DNA from 3 places in the Xanthomonas hortorum pv. pelargonii genome. Region 2 is predicted to be linked to each of the others. Evidence: predicted binding sites of a transcription regulator. Region 2 holds the regulator's gene; each other region holds the start of a gene.
The links. Region 2 encodes FliA, which starts transcription of late flagellar genes. Its sites were predicted from a motif close to TAAAGTTTNNCNNNCNNNGGCCGATAA; they were not measured.
Positions count from the first base shown of each region.

Region 1: NDY25_RS16660 (methyl-accepting chemotaxis protein) is a predicted target of FliA. The motif match lies at 2,332-2,358, and genes of this name have one in related genera.
Region 3: NDY25_RS14380 (GGDEF domain-containing protein) is a predicted target of FliA. The motif match lies at 2,182-2,208, and genes of this name have one in related genera.

Region 1 is NZ_CP098604.1:3,859,380-3,863,551, forward strand. It holds gene NDY25_RS16660 (methyl-accepting chemotaxis protein) at 1-2,195, opposite strand, end outside; gene NDY25_RS16665 (hypothetical protein) at 2,648-2,932, shown strand; gene NDY25_RS16670 (hypothetical protein) at 2,929-3,198, opposite strand; gene NDY25_RS16675 (PI-PLC domain-containing protein) at 3,362-4,172, opposite strand, start outside.
Region 2 is NZ_CP098604.1:5,003,859-5,008,030, reverse strand. It holds gene flhF (flagellar biosynthesis GTPase FlhF) at 1-951, shown strand, start outside; gene NDY25_RS21350 (MinD/ParA family protein) at 938-1,822, shown strand; gene NDY25_RS21345 (RNA polymerase sigma factor FliA) at 1,819-2,592, shown strand; gene cheY (chemotaxis response regulator CheY) at 2,628-3,020, shown strand; gene NDY25_RS21335 (protein phosphatase CheZ) at 3,020-3,646, shown strand; gene NDY25_RS21330 (chemotaxis protein CheA) at 3,649-4,172, shown strand, end outside.
Region 3 is NZ_CP098604.1:3,280,018-3,284,189, forward strand. It holds gene NDY25_RS14370 (S9 family peptidase) at 1-785, opposite strand, end outside; gene NDY25_RS14375 (DUF1615 domain-containing protein) at 961-2,052, opposite strand; gene NDY25_RS14380 (GGDEF domain-containing protein) at 2,445-4,172, shown strand, end outside.

The sequences.
Region 1 (4,172 bases), 1.1 Mb from region 2:
TTCGGTGCAGACGCTTTGCGGGTAGCGGCTTTGACCGGTGCTGCTGTTCGGCCGCTGACCAGGCTGAGCTTTGATGATGCGGTTGGTGCCGAACGCGCGCTGTGCGTGCTCGTCTGCGCAATCTTGAACACCGCAACCGCTTCGGTGAGCTGGCCGGCCTGTTCTTCCATCGAACGCGCCGCCGCAGTGGCTTCTTCCACCAGTGCCGCATTTTGCTGGGTGGTCTCATCCATTTGCGTGACCGTGATGTTGACCTGCTCGATGCCGACCGACTGTTCCTGCGAGGCTGCAGAGATCTCACCCATGATGTCGGTCACGCGCTGCACGCTGGCCACAAGCTCGGCCATGGTGTTGCCGGCGGTGTGCACCAGGGTGGAGCCCTCGGTAACGCGCTGTACCGAGTCGTCGATCAAGCCCTTGATCTCCTTCGCAGCTGCGGTTGAGCGCTGAGCGAGCGTGCGCACTTCCGAGGCAACCACGGCAAAGCCACGGCCCTGTTCGCCGGCGCGCGCGGCTTCCACGGCCGCGTTCAACGCCAGGATGTTGGTCTGGAACGAGATGCCGTCGATGACGCTGATGATGTCGGCGATCTTCCTGGACGAGGCTTCGATCCCGGCCATGGTGCCCACGACCTTGCTCACGATCTCGCCGCCTTGCGAGGCCACGCTTGCCGCACCGATCGCCAGCTGATTGGCCTGGCGTGCATGCTCGGCGTTCTGGCGAACGGTGGAGGTGAGCTCTTCCATCGAGGCGGCGGTTTCTTCCAGGTTGGCCGCCTGCTGCTCGGTGCGGTGCGACAGATCCTGATTGCCCGCGGCGATTTCGCTTGCAGCCGAGTTGATGGAGATTGCCGAGTGCTGAATGCGTCCGACGATTTCCGCCAGCTGCGCGGCGGTGGTATTGGCGTCGTCGCGCATATGCGCGAACACGCCCTTGAACTCGCCGCTCATGCGCGCCGTGAGGTCGCCCGCTGCGATGGATTGCAGCAATGCAGACAGCGATTGCAGGTTGCCGTCTGCGGTGGCCATCAGATGATTGAGGCTGGTGACCATGGTGCGGAAATCATGCTGGAAGCGCTCGGTGTCGCCACGCACGCTGAAGTCCCCGGCTGCCGCTGCCGAAGCCAGGCGGCTGATTTCCTGATTGATCGCTTGCAGATTCTGTTTGACCTGATTCATCGTCTCGGTGACCACCGCCTTCTCGCCCGGCAGCCGATCCATCTCATCGGACAGATCGCCGATGGCGTAGCGCCCGATGATCTGTGTCAGGCGCATCGTCATGGCGATATGCGAACTGGCCAGGGCGTTGGCATCGCGCACCATGTGACCGAACTCGCCAGGAAATGCGTTTTCGTCCATGCGGTAGCTGATCTCGCCAGCATCGTGCCGGCGTGCCATTTCCAGCTGCGCGGCGATGACGCCTTGCAGGCGATCGCGGATGCGATAGACCGCACTGGCCAACTGCACGGTTTCGTCCTTGCCGGTGATCTTGATATCGACGTCCAGCACGCCGCGCGACAACTGCTCGACGGCGGCAACCGCCCGCTGGATCGAGCGTGAAATCGCGTTACCCAGTAACACTGCAATGCTCACGCCGGCCAACGCGATCAACCCCAGCGCGATCGCCGACAAGGTGATCGCGCGCGTGTTGGTGGCCTGTTGCTGCTGATAGCGCAGCTTGGCAGAGGCGGCCAGTTCGTCACGCAAGGTGGCAAGCCCGGCAAAGGTGGCGTTGGCGTTGTCCTTGACCTGGGTGCGATTGACTTCCGCGCCGCCGGCGATATCGCCTGCTTCGATCAACTCGATCTGGCGCTGCATCCCCGCTTGCATCAGCGCATAGCTTGCCGTGATCTTTTGCAGCTGGGCGGTGTGCTCGGCTTCCTGGCTCAGCAACTGTTTGAGTTCCACGATGCTGGCCGCGACTTGCGTGAAGCGCGTTTGGTTTTCCTGCTTCCATTGTGCGATCAGCTCGGGCGTGCCGATGGCGATCATGCGCAGGATGTTGATATCCACCCGGGTCAGCTGACCGTCGATGCTGCTGGCAAGCGCAGAGCCGGTGAAATCGCGATTGTAGAGCGTGCCGACATTATTCTTGGAGGTGTGCAGGCTGTTCAGCAGGAACAGACACAGCAGGATGCTCGGAATCAGCGTTCCCAACAATGCCAATATAAATTTGCTCTTGATCGTGGATAGCATGCTGGGACCTGGGGAAGAAGCGGAGGAGTAGGGAGGAGCCGGCGAGTGACTGGCCTGCCTGAGCAACCTCAGGCGTTGTCGCCAACGTCGGCCGGCTTGCCTGGTTCGCTAGCGCTTGCCGAGGTGTCTCAATCCGTTATCGGCAGATTTCACAAAATCTTGACTCGATGACGAGCTCAGTAATTCGTTCCGTCAGGCCGGGCATCGGTTTTGGTGGCGGCAAGTTCGCAGCTGAGGTCTTTCATCGAGTCGAAAGCCGTCTCGGCTGCGAGTGAAAGCGATCTTGCCAACGCACTGTCGGCAGCGCTCGGTGATGAAAAGCATCGCTTCAGAGGTTCGCTCAAAACCTCCGCCATACGGTTCAGTAATGTCTTGGCGAATCTTGCGCGCAGCCGGTACAAACCCGTGCATTGCGGATAGCCTGTGCATCTTGAAAGGGATCGCGTGCGGAAATGACGGAGCAGTTGACCGAGCAATGGATGACGGCAGTGACCGATGCGCTGAGCGAATTGCAGGCATCAAGAGTCGCGCAAGGGGCGATGCTGGAAGCAATGCTTGCTTCGCATCCCGAACCGGCCTTGCTCAGACTGTGCTGGGATCGCCTGGCGGCATCGCTGATTGCCACAGTGGCGCAACGCAAAGCGTCGTCGACAGTGGAAAAACCCATTGAGTCACACACGTTGGAGCAACTCGCCTTCTGGAACGAGCGGCTCACCCGGTGCTTCCCGCCTGCTTAGGCGGCGGCTACTGCAAGTCGGCCCTGATCGAGGCAATGCGCATCGAAGCGCACGTGCCCATCGCTGGAGACCTCGCACATCGCCATCCACTGCCTGGCGTGATCATGCGCGGCGATGCGGTCGGCGAACGCATCGCCCGGCACACGGTATCGCTGCAAGGTAATGCCGCCAGATTTGCTGAGCAGCAGTTCAGCCGAAAACTGCCCTTCGCCGGGCGTGACATGCGCGGTGAGCTGATAGTCGCCCACGTGCCGAATCGATGACATTCCCAATCGTGATCCTCCTTGACCTTGGTTAATTAGCGCTTTTGGCGTCCATGGCTGCGGGCCGACGCCGATGGTCCATCAGCCTGCAGGCCGCCGATTGTGCCAGAAAACACCTTGCATCGCTGTCGGGAACCACGAGCGGGGTTGTAAGGAGATTCCTCCACTACAACAACGGCACCCGCTTGGCGAAGCGCTGCGCACCGACCAGTGCCCAGGCGTGGTCGCTGATCTTGTTGGTCGCGATCACGCAACAGCCGCTGTCGAGACAGTCGTTCCAGTTGTCTTCGCTATTGGCTAGATACGCACGGATGATGACCTCGGGTCTGCCGACGCAGGCCTTGAATGTCTTCATCCATTGATCGCGATCAGAATGGAAGATGTGGAAGTTGAAAAAGACCCGGTGAGGATCCGAGGGATTCTCGTCGGCATCAGTGTCTTTGTCGGCGAAGCATAGCCGCGATTTCGGCACGGTCTCCGCATAGGTCTGCTTGTCCTGTTTGTTGCCGGTCACGCAGACAAGAAACGTGTTCTTCAAGTCTTCAATGAAGGGCCAGCCATTCCTTTCGGCGCCAAGTGCCAGCGTCTCTTGTGACCCCATCAGTTCGCCAGGTGTATAGATGCGCGGCAGCCTGTCCTTGAGATACGCATCCAGTTGATCAGGGAAGTCTTTGGTCGCAGTGTGTTTGAGGTCCAGGTGCAAGGTGATCACGTCGTGGCCGTCATTTTCTTTCGACCACACCGCCAGGTCGCTCAAAAAGCCGGAGAGCTGACGGTAGTGCTTATCGTAGGAACCCTTGTGGCCAACCGACCAATCCAGACCATCGTCGGATTGGGCGATATCCAGTTCCAACCCGCCACAACCGCAGTCGTAGTGATTTTTCGGGTTCCAGGTGATCTGCTCGCGCAGGGTTTCGTCGCGCTGATAGCTGTTGTGCGAGGCCTTCATGGAGACGTCGTTGTAACGCAACCGGCCG
Region 2 (4,172 bases):
GCCCTGGCTGCGGTGCCGGTCGCCGCCGCCCCGGTGCCGCAGAACGACGAAGAACTCAAGCAGCTGCGCGGTGAGCTGGCGCTGATGCGTCAGATGATCGAGCGCGAAATGAACCGTCTCACCGACGAGCGCCTGCGTGGCTCCCCGGTGCGTGCGCAGGCCCTGGAGCTGATGGACGACTACGGCTTCGATGCCGGTCTGATCCGCGATGTGGCCCTGCAGATCCCGGCCGATACCGAATTGCACCGCGGCCGCGGGCTGATGCTGGGCCTGCTGTCCAAGCGTCTGCCGGTGGCTCCGATCGACCCGCTGGAACGCGGCGGCGTGATCGCCCTGGTCGGCCCGACCGGTGCCGGCAAGACCACCACCATCGCCAAGCTCGCCCAGCGCTTCGCCGCCCAGCACGCCCCGCGCGACGTGGCCCTGGTCACCACCGACACCCAGCGCGTCGGCGGCCGCGAGCAGCTGCACAGCTACGGCCGTCAGCTCGGCATCGCGGTGCACGAGGCCGACAGCGCCGAGAGCCTGCTGGAACTGCTCGAGCGCCTGCGCGACTACAAGCTGGTGTTGATCGACACCGCTGGCATGGGCCAGCGCGACCGCGCCCTGGCCGCACAGCTGAACTGGCTGCGCGCCGCGCACCAGGTCACCTCGCTGCTGGTGCTGCCGGCCAACGCCCATTTTTCCGACCTCGACGAGGTCGTACGCCGCTTCGCCCACGCCAAACCCCAAGGCGTGGTGCTGACCAAACTCGACGAGACCGGCCGCTTCGGCAGCGCCTTGTCGGTGGTGGTCGACCACCAAATGCCCATCACCTGGGTGACTGACGGACAGCGGGTCCCCGACGACCTGCACCGCGCCAATGCCGCCAGTCTCGTTCTTCGCCTTGAAGATTTGCGGCGCGCTGCCGATAAGCCCTGTACTCCGGAGCACAACCATGCAGTCGCGTGAATACGCCAAGCTGACCAACGCCTTCCCCCTGACGGCGACCCGTCCCGAGCCCCTGGGCCCGGTGCGCACCATTGCCGTGACCGGTGGCAAGGGCGGCGTGGGTAAAACCAACATCTCCGCCAACCTGGCCGTGGCCCTTGCCGAGATGGGCAAGCGCACCCTGCTGCTGGACGCCGACCTTGGCCTGGCCAACCTGGACGTGGTCTTGGGACTCTCGCCCAAGTACACCCTGGCCGACCTGATCGCCGGCCGCTGCACGCTGGACGAAGTGATCATCGAAGGCCCCGGTGGCGTGTTGGTGGTCCCGGCCGCCTCCGGTCGCCGCCACATGGCCGAAATGGCTCCGGCCCAGCACATCGGCCTGGTCAACGTGTTCTCCGAACTGGAACGCGACCTGGACGTGATGGTCATCGACACCGCCGCCGGCATTACCGACAGCGTGCTGACCTTCTGCCAGGCCGCCCAGGACACCGTGGTGGTGGTCTGCGACGAACCGGCCTCGATCACCGACGCCTACGCGCTGATCAAGGTGCTCTCGCGCGAACGCGGCGTGGACCGTTTGCAGATCATCGCCAACATGGTGCGCGACCCCAACGAAGGCCGCCTGCTGTACGACAAGCTGTCGCGGGTCTGCGAAAAATTCCTCGGCGACGTGTCGCTGAACTACCTCGGCCACGTGCCCCAGGACGACTGGTTGCGTTTGTCGGTACAGCGCCAGCAACCGGTCATCAAGGCCTACCCCGCCAGCCCCTCGGCGCTGGCCATCGCAGAAATCGCGCGGCGTACCTCGCGCTGGCAGGCCCCCACCGTGCCACGCGGCAACGTCGAGTTCTTTGTCGAACGCATCATCCAACGGGGGGTCGCCGCATGAGCACCGCTACCGCAACCGCAACGACGGCCACCGCGCAGTACCGTGCAGTGCAACGCAACAACGCCAACGACATCGTCACCCAACACGCCGATCTGGTGCGCCGCATCGCCCACCATCTGGCCGCGCGCCTGCCGGCGAGCGTGGAAGTGGACGACCTGATCCAGGCCGGCATGATCGGCCTGATCGAAGCCTCGCGCAGTTACGACTCCGAGCAGGGCGCCTCGTTCGAAACCTATGCCTCGATCCGTATCCGCGGCTCGATGATCGACGAGATTCGCAGAGGCGACTGGGTGCCGCGTTCAGTCCACCGCCGTGCCCGCGACGCTGCCGCCGCCGTGCGCAAGATCGAACAGAACACCGGCCGCGCCGCCGCCGCCACCGAAGTGGCTGCCGCGATGGAAATGCCGTTGCCCGATTACCTGCGTCTGATGGAAGACGCCGCCCGCGGCCAGGTGCTGAGCCTGGAGTCGCGGATCGAAGATCACGGCGAGCTGGACACCACCGCCAAGGGTGGCCCCAACCCGCAGCAGATGATGGAGCGTGGCGAGTTCGGCCGCGAGCTGGGCAAGGCCATCGGCCAGTTGCCCGAGCGCGAGCAGCTGGTGCTGTCGCTGTACTACGAACAGGAATTGAACCTGAAGGAAATCGGCGCCGTGCTCGGTGTCAGCGAATCGCGCGTCTGCCAGATCCACGGCCAGGCCGTGGTGCGTCTGCGCGGCCGCCTCAAGGTCTTCGAACTGGCCGATGCCGGTGTCGAAATTGACGAATGATTTTTTCGCGTATTTTTTAGTGTTAGGAGCTTGATGTGAACAAGAACATGCGGATTTTGATCGTGGACGACTTCTCGACGATGCGACGTATCGTCAAGAATCTGTTGGGCGATCTTGGCTTCACCAATACCGCAGAGGCCGAAGACGGCAACAGCGCACTGGCTGCATTGCGGGCCGGCCCGTTCGATTTCGTGGTCACCGACTGGAACATGCCCGGCATGACCGGCATCGACCTGCTGCGCAACATCCGCGCCGACGCCAAGCTCAAGCACCTGCCGGTGATGATGGTGACCGCCGAAGCAAAGCGCGAGCAGATCATCGAAGCCGCCCAGTGCGGCGTGAATGGCTACATCATCAAGCCGTTCACCGCGCAGACGCTGGAAGAAAAGCTGGGCAAGGTGTTCGAACGTCTGGCGGCGACCGCCTGATGAACGCCACCGTGGAAACCAATGCCGAACGCGCTGCCTTGATCGACCGCCTGCAAGGCGCGCTCGATGCACTGGAAAGCGGTGACGAAGCCGCCTGGAAGCGCGAGGTCGACCACCTCGCCGCCTTGCGCACCCGTCCGATGATGCAGGGCCTGAGCCGGCTCGCACGCGAACTCGGTCAGGCGCTGGGCGAACTGCCCACCGTGCCCGAAGAAGCCGGCGAACTGGACGATGCGTGTTCGCGCCTGGACCACGTGGTGGAAATGACCGAAAAGGCCAGCCATCGCACGCTGGATCTGGTCGAAGAATGCCGTGAGCTGGCCAACCAGCTGCGCGACGGTGGTCTGAATCAGGACCAGGGCGCGCTGATGGACAAGATGCGCCACAACCTGACCGAACTGTCGCTGGCGCAAAGCTACCAGGACCTGAGCGGGCAGATCATCCGGCGCGTGGCCGGCATCGTGCGGCGCGTGCACGAAGGCTTCGGCGCACTCGGCCTGCCGCCAAAGAGCACCGAGCCGAAGAAAGACGACGGCGGTCTTGCCGGTCCTGCAGTCAAGGGCCTGGACCGTCACGCGGTGTCGCAGGACGACGCCGATGACCTGCTGTCCGGATTGGGGTTGTAACCATGAGTGCTGTTCCAGACGATATTGCTGCCGATTTCATCGTCGAGGCCCAGGAAATCCTGGATCGCCTCGGCGAACAGCTGGTCGCGCTGGAACAGGCACCGGACGAAGCCGACCAGCTCAACGCGGTGTTCCGCGGTTTCCACACGCTCAAGGGCGGCGCCGGCTTTCTGGCGATCAAGCCCATGGTGGAGCTGTGCCACGCCGCTGAAGAAACCCTCGGCATGGCGCGCTCCGGCCAGGCGGTGTTGCAGGCGCATCACTTCGATGCCGCGCAGCAGTCGCTGGATTATCTGCAGGCGATGCTCGATGCGATGGGCTCGGGCGAAACCGTGCCGCATGCGCCGGCCTCGCTGATCGCGCAGTTCGATGCCAAGAGCGGCCCGCCGGCGGTCAAGGCCGCGCCCAAGGCCGCATTGGCTGCGGTGGCCACACCTGCCCATGACGACGGCCACGTACCGGCGCCCGGCGCCAAGGCCGCGCCCAAAGCCGCCGCCAAGGGTGCCGAAGCCGAACAGACCGTGCG
Region 3 (4,172 bases), 1.7 Mb from region 2:
ATCATGGTCACGTCCTTGTCGCCGGCCAGCGGGTATTTCCACGCCTGCAGTTCCGGATGCCCGAGCTTGGTGCTGACCAGATACATGTCGCCGGTCTTGCGCTGGTCCTGCTGGAAGGTGGCGATCTTGCGCGAGTCCGGCGACCAGGCAACGATGGCGTTGTCGCTGTGCTGCCAGCCGGCGTTGTCGGTGGCGTAGCCGAAATTCTCCACGCCATCGCGGGTGAGCTGGGTTTCCTGGCCGCTGGCCAGATCGCGTACCCACAGGTTCCAGTTGCGGATGAAGGCTTCGCTGCGCTTGTCCGGCGACGGCACGCCCGGCTCTGCCTTGTCCTTCGCATAGAGCTTGCTGCAGCGCGCACGCGTGTCGCAGACCACGGCGGTATCGCGGACGTTGAGGCGGTAGCGGCCATCGGCGGTGCGCTTGACCACCGGTGCGAACGTGTCGGCCTTGAGCGGTTTGTCGCCGGTCTTCAGCAGCGTATTGAGCGAGCCGACCAGCGCGGACTGCTTGAACAGCGGCGCGGTCTTGCCGGTGGCGGTATCCAGCTGCAGCAGCCGGTTGCCGGTGGCATCGTGATCGACATAGACCACATGGGTGGCGTCCAGCCAGTCGATGCGCGTGGCTTGGTGATCGACCAACGGTTGCGCCAGATAGCTGGTGAGGCGCTCGGCGCGGGCGTAGTCGGCCTCGGTCACGCTGGGGACCTGTGCGCTGGCCAGCGCAGGCAGCGCGGCGATCGCCAGGGCGGTGAGCAGGTGGCGCATCGGCAACGGTGTGAGCATGTGGACCTCGTCGGAAGGGGCGCGCGTCGATGCGGTCGACGCAGCCCCCTGATGCTACCTGGGCCGGCGGTGCGTGTGCCTCTGCCATAGGTCGTGCCATGGCCGTAGACCAAGCCGTTGCGACAGGCGCAACGCGCGCCGACATGCAGGGCGTGCCGCGCGCGAGGGCGTGTGGCTACTTGCCCATGCAGCGTTTCCAACGCTCGTTCACCCGCTGCGCGAACCAGGCGGTGGTGAGCGTGCGGGTGATCTTCGGGCTTTCCAGGGTGATACCCGGCAATACGGCGCGCGGCAACGGTTTGCCGGCGCTGCGCTCGGCCAGCGCGAACACCTGGCGATACAGATCGGTGTCCTCGAAATCGGCCGTATCGCCGGCTTCCAGCGCACGGCGGAGTTGCCGGTCGCTCATCGCCAGCTGGCTGCCCAGGGCGCGTGCGGCGCGTTCGGTGCCGCCCGGTGCCTCCAGGCTGGCGCCGGGTGTGAGCAGGTCGCCGTCCAGCGCGAGCGCGATGCCGCTGGCCTTGCTCAGCGCGGCCTGGAAGGCGGCATTGCGGCTGGCGTACCAACCGGCGTTGAAGTCGGCGAAGCGATACAGCAGTGCATCGTAATTGGCCGGATACCCGAGCAGATGTCTGGTGCCGAACCACAGCCCGCCGCGACGGCTGAAGACTTCATGGCGCATCGAGTCGCCCGGTGGATACGGGTAGCGCTCGGCATGCTGCTCGGCAAACGCGATGCTCACCTGCATCGGCCCGGCGGTGTGCACCGGATTGAGCCCGTCGAACAGGCGCGCGCCCAACGGCACGCTGCCGGTGAAATCCTCGAAGATCTTGCTCAATTCCTGCTCGGTGCGCGCGCTCGCAATGCGCGTGGCATAGCTGTGGCCATCGGGGGAGTCGATGCGCAGGGCGGCGTCGACCATGAAGCCGGGAATGTGGTGCGCACTGGCGCGGCGGTCGATCTCCGCGCGCGAAATCTTGCCCAGGTTGGGAACGACAGGGTTGGCCTGATAGGTCGACTCCTGCTCGGTCACCGCCAGCACCGCGCAGATGTGCTCGGGGCTGGTGTCCAGCGCCTGCGAGGACAGCGCCACGTACACATCGTTGGCCCAGCCGGCGCGATCGGTGAGGGTGGCCGGCAGGCGCCGGGCGATATCGGCCTTGACCGCATCCGGAGAGCGCTGCGGCGCACGCGGGGCCTGGGTGGCGCAGGCCGCCAGCAAGGCGACGGCAAGCAACGTGAGCAGGCGGGGCAAGCAGGATGTCACGGCGTCTCCAGATCTCGGGCGGCGGCTGCCGTGCGGCAGTTTACGTCGCTGCCGGACAGGTGCCAGCACACACCGGCATACACCGGCACACGCAGGATGCCGGCAGCTCGCTGCGTCGTTCGCTCCGATTCAAGCCAGGTGCGATCAGGCCGATAACGAGCTCGATCAGGAACGTCGCGATCACGGTGTCTGGCATGCCTGCCGGTCATCATTGCAGAGGTTGCTGCATCGATGTCGCGTTCAAGCAGATGCCGACCTCGCCCAATTCCACCGCTGTCCACCCATGGGAGTGCCTGAAATGCCGCAGCAACCAGCAAGCCCGGTTCGGGTCGGAGGTGACGCCGTGGTCACGGTCCCGGCGCGTTGTGCCTTATCGCCGTCATGAGTCGCCGATGAGCCTCCTTGCGGCACGCTGGCAACGGGTCTTGGCGGGGATCGCATTGCTGCTGAGCAGCGCGGTGGTGTGGGCGCAGCCGCAGCCGTGGAAGGCGATCGAATCGGCCGCAATCGACGACCCCAAGGCCGCGTTGCAGACCGCCCAGACCTTTTTGCAGCAGGCGCGCAGCAATGGCGACGCCGACGCGCAATTCTGGGCCTTGCTGGCGCAGGCGCGCATCCTGATCTCGCTGGAAGACAACGATCATCGCCAGCTGGTGCTCAGCCAGGCGCGTACCGTGTTGGAGCAATTGCATGGCAACGCCGCGCAGGCGCAGCTGTGGCTGGATACCGTGCAGGCACTGAGCGATGTGCGCGAGAATCCCAACCGCGGCATGGTGACGCGGCTGGAAGACCTGCGTCAGCGGGCGCAGGCACTGGGTCGCAACGATCTGCTGTGCGAAGTGGAAGCGGTCGACATGTGGAGCATGCTGGCCTCCAGCAGCAGCGATGAGGCATGGAAGGCGGCGCAGGCCAGCTACCAGTGTGCGGTACGCGAGCACACCTTGAGCCTGGAGCTGGACGCGTTGACCCAGCTGGGGTCGCTGGCCAGCCGTGTCGGCGGGCGCATGGCAGAAGACAGCGAAGCCGAAGATTATCTGCAGCATGCCTTGACGCGCCTGCACGGCCAGCCGGCACGCTTCCAGCGCAGCCTGATCGAATACGAATACGAATACGAATACGAGTACGAGTACGAGTACGGCACGTCGCTGGCCGCGCAGCAACCCGAGGCCGCCTTGCTGCACTTCAAGCGCGCGCTGGCGCTCAGCCGCGAGCTCGGCGATCAGGCCGGCGTGGCCGCAGCACTGACCAGCGCCAGCGAAGCCCTGAGCGAAACCGGCGATGCGAATGCGGCACTGGCAATGGCGCGCGAGGCACTGCCGCTGATGCAGAAACAGGGCAACTTTGGCCGTATCGCCGCGTGTCATGCGGTGTTGCTGCAGGCATTGACGGTGTTGAAGGCAGACAGCCTGGGGGCCGAGATCGTCGCGGCCAGGGCGGCGGACGACCCTAACCTGACCTTGAGCCGGCGTGCGCAACTGCTCGATGCCATTGCCCAGGCGCTGGCAGCGGAAGGCCGCCATGACGAGGCATACCAGGAACTGCAACGCGCCAACACGCTGCGCGCGCAAAGCCTGGACCGCCAACGCGACACCGTGATGCTGCGCTTGCAGGCGCGCTACGAAGATGCCCGCCGTGGCGCCGAAACCGCCGAGCTACGCCGCCGCAGCGAGACCGCGCAACTGGCCTTGCAGGCGCGCGAAGCCGGCCAACGCACGCTATGGATCGCGCTATGTGCGGCCTGCCTGCTGTTGCTGGGCGCCTTGGTGGTGCTGGCCTTCGGTGCGCGCCATCGCCGTCAGCTGTCGCGTCTGGCGATGCGCGACGAACTCACCGGCCTGCCCAATCGCCGCGCCATTCGTTCCGAGGCGCAACAGCAGATCGAGCAAGCGTTGCGCTCGCAGATCTCATGCATGCTGGCGTTGATCGATCTGGATCACTTCAAGCTGATCAACGATGTACACGGCCACGCCACCGGCGATGCGGTGCTCAAGGCGCTTGCCAGCGCCTCGAAGCTGGCCTTGCGCACGCAGGATCGCCTGGGCCGGCTGGGCGGCGAAGAATTCCTGCTGGTATTGCCGGGCTGCAACGCGGAAGAAATTCCTGCGGTGTTTGCGCGCCTG